2 regions of the Frigidibacter sp. MR17.24 genome follow, and region 1 is predicted to be linked to the other one. Evidence: riboswitches for the same ligand, from Rfam matches in the RefSeq annotation. Region 1 holds a riboswitch; the other holds the start of a gene.
What was found. A riboswitch is a leader RNA that binds a small molecule or an ion and turns the genes downstream of it on or off. The one in region 1 is predicted to bind cobalamin.
Positions count from the first base shown of each region.

Region 2: linked by a shared signal. The riboswitch ahead of V8J39_RS17900 (ABC transporter substrate-binding protein) and the one ahead of V8J39_RS21885 (energy-coupling factor ABC transporter permease) in region 1 are both predicted to bind cobalamin.

Region 1 covers NZ_JBAWKE010000013.1:6,468-9,861, reverse strand. Annotated here, with positions in the region: gene V8J39_RS21895 (cobyrinate a,c-diamide synthase) at 1-192, shown strand, start outside; gene cobA (uroporphyrinogen-III C-methyltransferase) at 189-944, shown strand; cobalamin riboswitch at 964-1,214, shown strand; gene V8J39_RS21885 (energy-coupling factor ABC transporter permease) at 1,248-1,925, shown strand; gene cobF (precorrin-6A synthase (deacetylating)) at 2,008-2,748, shown strand; gene V8J39_RS21875 (D-amino acid dehydrogenase) at 2,745-3,394, opposite strand, start outside.
Region 2 covers NZ_JBAWKE010000006.1:164,584-167,977, reverse strand. Annotated here, with positions in the region: gene V8J39_RS17910 (HesA/MoeB/ThiF family protein) at 1-404, opposite strand, end outside; gene dut (dUTP diphosphatase) at 468-920, opposite strand; cobalamin riboswitch at 1,153-1,339, shown strand; gene V8J39_RS17900 (ABC transporter substrate-binding protein) at 1,381-2,472, shown strand; gene V8J39_RS17895 (FecCD family ABC transporter permease) at 2,469-3,394, shown strand, end outside.

The DNA of each region.
Region 1 (3,394 bases):
CCCGGCCTGCCCGCCCGGGCGCGCGGGCACGAATTCCACTATGCCACGATCCTGTCGCAGCCTGATGCGCCGCTCGCGCGCGTCACCGACGCGACCGGCGCCGCGGTGCCCGAGACCGGATCGACGCGCATCCTGCCCGGCGGCGGGCGCGCGACCGGCAGCTTCTTCCACCTGATCGCCGAGGCCACATGACGACCGATCCCTTCCCTCCCGGCTCCGTCGCCTTCGTCTCGGCCGGCCCGGGCGACCCCGAACTTCTGACGCTGAAGGCGGTGGCGCGGCTGGCCGCGGCCGACGTGGTGCTGTTCGACGATCTCGCCTCGGGGCCGGTGCTGTCCCATGCCCGCGCGGGGGCCGAGCTGATCGCCGTCGGCAAGCGCGCCGGGCGGCCCTCGGCCAAGCAGGACCACGTCAACCGCCTGATCGTCGAGCAGGCGCAGGCCGGGCTGCGGGTGGTGCGGCTGAAATCCGGCGACAGCGGCATCTTCGGCCGGCTGGAGGAGGAGATCGTCGCGCTGCAGGCCGCCGGCATCGGCTTTCACATCGTGCCCGGCGTGCCCTCGGCCTGCGCGGCGGCGGCGGCGGCGGCGATCCCGCTGACGCGGCGGCTGACGGCGCGGCGGGTGCAGTTCATCACCGGCGCCGACGTGAGCGGCGGCCTGCCCGAGGCGATGAACTGGGCCGCGCTCGCCGATCCCGAGGCGACCACGGTCGTCTTCATGGGCCGGCGCACCTTCCCGACCTTCGCGGCGCTCCTGATGACGCGCGGCCTGTCGCCCGCCACCCCCGCGCTGATGGCCGAGGCGGTGGGCCAGCCCGAGCAGCGGCTGGTGCGGATGACGCTGTCGACGCTGGCGGCGCGGCTGGCGTCCGAGGCGCCGGGCACGGCGCCGGCGCTGATCCTTTACGGCCCGCTCGCGGGCGAGGACGGCGCAGGGACTTGACCGCCGCCTCACGCGCGCGTTACCTGAAGATCTCTTTGGTGCCCGCAAGCACGCCCCAGGCGTCGGGCTTCATCGGGAACGGGGAAGGGCGGACCCAATCGCGGCGCCCGAAGCCCCGGCCGCCCCCGCGACTGTATGCGGTGAGGCGGGCCTGCCACGCGTGCCACTGGGCCAAGCCGCCGCGCCGATCCTCGGCGCCGGAGCCCGGGAAGGCCGCAGGTCCGCCCTCGACCCGCGAGCCAGGAAACCGGCCTGAGAGGTGACCCTCGGACCGCCGTCGGGTGTGACGGCAAGGAGATCCTGATGCATATCGAACATGGCGTCGTCACCGGCGCGAAACTGCTGCTGAGCTATGGCACCGCCGCCGCCGCGGGCGCGACCGCGCTGAAGATGACGGCCGAGGCCGCGCTGGAGAAGGGGCTGCCCTCGCTCGCCGCGCGCTCGGTCCTTGCGACCGCCGCCGTCTTCACCTTCTTCCAAGTGCTGCCGCACCATCCCGTCGGCATCTCGGAGGTGCACCTGATCCTGGGCTCGACCCTGTTCCTGCTGTTCGGCGCCGCGCCGGCCGCGGTCGGGCTGGCGATGGGCCTGCTGCTGCAGGGCCTGTTCTTCGCGCCCTTCGACCTGCCGCAATACGGCATGAACGTCACCACGCTGCTGGTGCCGCTGTTCGGCCTGCGGGCGCTGGCCGCGCGGATCATCGCGCCCGGCACCGCCTATGTCGATCTGAGCTATGGCCAGGCGCTGAAGCTGTCGACCGCCTATCAGGGCGGGATCGTCGCCTGGGTCGGGTTCTGGGCGGTCTACGGCCAGGGCTTCGAGGCCGCGAACCTTGCCGCCATCGGGTCGTTCGGCCTGGCCTACATGTCGGTCGTGCTGCTGGAGCCGCTGGTCGACCTGGCCGTGCTGGCCGGCGCCAAGTCGCTGAAAGGGCTTGAGAAGTCCGGCATCGTGACGCCGCGCCTGCATCACGCCGCCTGATCTTTCGCGCTGGCGCGAAACCGTCTATCGCTTGCGGGCCCCGGGGATCGATCCCGGGGCCCGTTCCATGTCCGGGGGGCCCATGATCCATCTTTCGCTGGTCGGCATCGGCACCGGCCACCCCAAGCACCTGACCTTCCAGGCGGCCGAGGCGCTGCGCGCGGCCGACATCGTGCTGATCCCCGAGAAGGGCGAGGACAAGGCCGACCTTGCCGACCTGCGCCGCGCGATCGCGGCCGAGGTGATCGGCGACACCGGCCGGCTGCGGCCGTTCCCGCTGCCCGTCCGCGATCCCGCGATCCCCGCCTACGAGGCCCGCGTCGCCGACTGGCACGACCGCATCGCGGCGGTCTGGGACCGGGCGATCGGCCCCGGCCCGGCGAGGGTGGCGCTGATGGTCTGGGGCGATCCGTCGCTGTATGACAGCACCCTGCGCATCGCCGGGCGGCTGGCCGCGGTGCGGCCGGTGACGGTCGACGTGATCCCGGGCGTGACCTCGATCCAGGCGCTGTGCGCCGCGCACCGCATCCCGCTGAACGAGGTCGGCAAGCCCTTCGTGGTCACCACCGGGCGGCGGCTGCGCGACGAGGGCTGGCCCGCTGGCGTCGACACGGTGGTGGTGATGCTGGACGCGGGCGGCGCCTTCGCGGCCGTGCCGCCCGCGGGGGTGGAGATCTGGTGGTCGGCCTATGCCGGCATGACCGAGGAGATCAGCATCTCGGGCCCGCTGTCCGAGGTGTCGGACCGCATCCTGCAGACGCGGGCCGCGGCGCGGGCGCGCCACGGCTGGATCATGGACATCTACCTGATGCGCCGCGCCTAGGCCGGCTGTGCGATGCCGCGCGCCCGGGCAAGGCTGGCCGCGGTCTTCACGTAGCGGGCAAAGCCCAGGTCGCTTGCGTCGATGTCGGTCGCGCGGCCCGAGATCAGGTCCGCCAGCACCCGGGCCGAGCCCGCCGACATCGTCCATCCCAGCGTGCCATGGCCGGTGTTCAGCCACAGGTTCTCGACCGGCGAGCGGCCGACGACCGGGGTGCCGTCGGGCGTCATCGGGCGCAGGCCGGTCCAGAAGCTGGCGGCCTTCAGGTCGCCGCCGCCGACGAACAGGCTGCCGGCCGAGCGTTCCAGCGTGCCGCGGCGCTTGAGGTTCAGCGACTGGTCGAAGCCGTTGATCTCGGCCAGGCCGCCGATGCGGATCCGCTCGCCCAGCCGGGTGATCGCGATCTTGAACGTCTCGTCCATCACCGTCGATTCCGGGGCGCGCGACGGATCAAGGATCGGCGCGGTCAGCGAGTAGCCCTTGACCGGGTAGATCGGCAGCCGGAACCCCAGCGGCGCGGTCAGCGCCGGCGAATGCGACCCGAGCGCCAGCACGAAGGCATCGGCGTGGATCAGGCCGCGGTCGGTCTCGACCGCGTCGATCCGGCCCGCGCGCGCCACCAGCCGGCGGATGCCGACGCCCCAGCGGA
Region 2 (3,394 bases), on a different contig from region 1:
GCGGCCTTCAGCTTGCGCTGCCCCGGACCGCCGAGTTCGCGCAGGACGATGTGGCGGGCATAGCGGTCAAGCTCGGCCGACGAGAAAGCGCCCGCGGGCCTGTCCGAAGCGGGGTCCGGTGCTGCGGCGACGCGGGCGCGCAGCCGGGCGAGGCCCCCGCGATAGGCCAGCACCGCGGCCACGGCGAGGCCCAGCGCGAACCAGCCCGCCGCCGATCCGCCGATGGCGCGGCGCAGGCCCGCCCCCTCGGGCAGCACCAGATGCGCCGAGAGCGCGGCGAGCCACAGCAGCGCCAGCATCGTGGCCAGCACCCGGCGCGGCAGGCGCAGCGCCCAAGCCAGCGCCAGCAGCGCGGCGGCGATCGCGGCCACCAGCATCAGCGTCCCGCCCGGAAGGGCCGGCATCGCTCGGGCGATCTGGCGGCGGATTGCATGGGTGGTGGCCCCCTCGCGGTCGCGGCCCGGCGCTCAGCCGGTCGAGCCGAAGCCGCCGGCGCCCCGCTCGGTGCTGCGGCTGAAGCGGTCGACGACGGTGAAGCTGGGGCGCACGACGGGCACGAAGACCATCTGCGCGATGCGTTCGCCCGGCTGGATCTCGATCGGGTCCGCGCCGGGCGGGTTGCGGTTCCAGGCGCTGACGAAGATCTCGCCGGTATAGTCGGGATCGATCAGGCCGGTGCCGTTGCCCATCACCAGCCCCTTGCGGTGACCGAGGCCCGAGCGGGGCAGCACCAGCCCGGCAAGGCTGACATCGTCGAATGACAGCGCGACGCCGCTGCTGACCAGGGTCGCGGGCGCCTGCGCCTCGATGCGCAGCGGGGCCTCGATGCAGGCAAAGAGGTCGATCGCGGCGGCACCGGCGCTGTGGTACCTGGGAAAGCCCCACTCGGCCAGCCGCGCGTCCAGTATGATCAGTTCCATCCGAGCCCCTTGCGCCATGGCCAACCGATACAAAGCCCCCCCGCCGCAGGCAACCCGAATGTCCCTGCGGCCCGCGCGCCGGGCTGACCCCGCGCGGCGCAGGGAAAGCCGCTTGACGGCCCCCGGCCGGCATGATTGTTATATTATAACACTCATACGGATCACCCCATGCAGCTGCGCCTTGCCCACCATGCCCGCTTGACCCGCACCCCCGGCTCGGGCATCCCGGAACGGATGGTTTCCGGGCCGGCCAGGCCGCCCGGATGAAAAGGGAACGCGGTGAGGTGTAGCCATCAGGCGCCGAACCCGCGACTGCCCCCGCAACTGTGAGCGGCGAGCGACCCCCGATGCCACTGCGCCCTCAACGGCGCGGGAAGGCGGGGCAAGCCACGACCCGCGAGTCAGGAGACCTGCCATCCCCCATCAGCAAGCCCGGGCGGGGTGCCCGGAAGGAGCAGTCATGCGTGCCCATTCCCTGCGGCGGTCCCCGGCCCCCGCGTCCAGCCGTCTTCCGAACCGGGCGCCCGCCGCCCTTCCCGCCGCCCGTCCCGTCACCCTTGCCCTCGCGCTCGCCGCGCTGCTGGCACCCTGCGCACCCGCGCAGGCAGAGGGCACGCGCTATCCGCTGGAGATCGACAACTGCGGCCACCCGCTACGCTTCGACGGCCCGCCGGGGAACGTGGTCAGCATCGGCCAGGCCACGACCGAGATCCTGTATGCGCTGGGCGTCGCCGACCGGATGGCGGGCACCGCGCTGTGGTTCAACGACGTGCTGCCCGCCTATCGCGATGTCGATGCCGGGGTGCCGCGCATCGCCGACAACGCGCCCGGCTTCGAGGCGGTGGTCAACCGCCGCCCGGGCTTCGTGCCGACGATGTTCGAGTGGATGATCGGGCCGCAGGGCGCGGTCGGAACCCGCGCGCAGTTCGCCGACCTCGGCATTCCCGCCTATGTCATGCCCACCGACTGCGAGGCGAAGGACAACCTCACCGGCTCGGACGGCACCCGCAGCGCCGATTTCGACGTCGCCACGCTGTACCGCTCGATCGAGGAGATGGCCGCGATCATGGACCGCCCGGCCCGGGGCGCCGAGATCGTCGCCGACCTGAAGGCGCGCGCGGCGGCCGCCGTCGGCCGGGCGCAGGCGCTGTCGCTGCCCGACGCCTCGGCGGTGGTGTGGTTCTCGAGCGCGGATCTCGACCTCGACCCGTTCGTGGCGGGCCAGCGCGGCATCCCGGCCTGGATGATGCGCCAGCTTGGGCTGCGCAACGTCGTGCAGTCGGACGAGGAATGGCCGACCGTCGGCTGGGAGACCATCGCCCGCGCCGACCCCTCGGTCATCGTGCTGGCGCGGATGGACCGGCGCCGCTTCCCCGCCGACGACGTCGACAAAAAGCTGGCCTTCCTGGCCTCCGACCCGGTGACGCGCGAGATGACGGCCGTGCGCGAGGGCCGGATCGTGATCCTCGACGCCCAGCAGATGGAGGCCTCGATCCGGGTCGTCGACGGGCTTGAGACGCTGACCGCGGCGATGCAGACGCTGGCGCCGTGACGCTCGCGCTTGCCCCTGCGGCCGCGCGGCGGCGGCGCGGGATCGCGCCGCGGGTGCTGGCGGCGGCGCTGGTGCTGGCGCTGGCGCTGATCGGCGGCATCTGCATCGGCGAGACCCGGATCCCGCCGGCCACGGTGCTGGCGGTGCTGGCGAACCGGCTGTTCGACGCGGGCCTGCCGGTCGACCCGATCGACGCGGGCATCATCTGGTCCTACCGGCTGACGCGGGCGCTGGTCGCGGCGGGCTGCGGTGCGGGGCTTGCGACCTGCGGCGCGATCCTGCAGGCGCTGCTGCGCAACCCGCTGGCCGATCCCTACCTGCTGGGGATCTCGGCCGGGGCCTCGACCGGGGCGGTGCTGGTGGCGCTTGCGGGGCTGGGCGCGGGGGCGGTGTCGATGTCGGCGGGCGCCTTCGCCGGCGCGCTCGCGGCCTTCGCGCTGGTCGCGGCGCTGGCGCGGGCGGCGGGCGGCGGCGCGGGGCCGCGCGGCGCGGGCGTGATCATCCTGGCCGGCATCGCGGGATCGCAGCTGTTCCACGCGCTCACCACCTTCCTGATCGCGCGCTCGGCCAGCGCCGAGCAGGCGCGCGGCATCCTGTTCTGGCTCATGGGCAACCTGTCGGGCGTGCGCTGGCCCGACGTGGCGCTGGCGCTGCCGGCGGCGGGGCTGGTGCTGATCGTCGCGCTGGGCCACCTGCGCACGCTCGACGCCTTCACCTTCGGCGCCGACAGCGCCGCGGCGCTTGGCGTGCCGGTGCGGCGCGTGCAGGCCACGCTGATCCTGGCCACGGCGCTGGCCACGGCGGCGCTGGTGTCGGTCACCGGGGCGATCGGCTTCGTCGGCCTCGTGATCCCGCATGCCGCGCGGCTTCTGGTCGGGCCGCGCCATGGCCGGATGCTGCCGCTTGCGGCGCTGATCGGGGC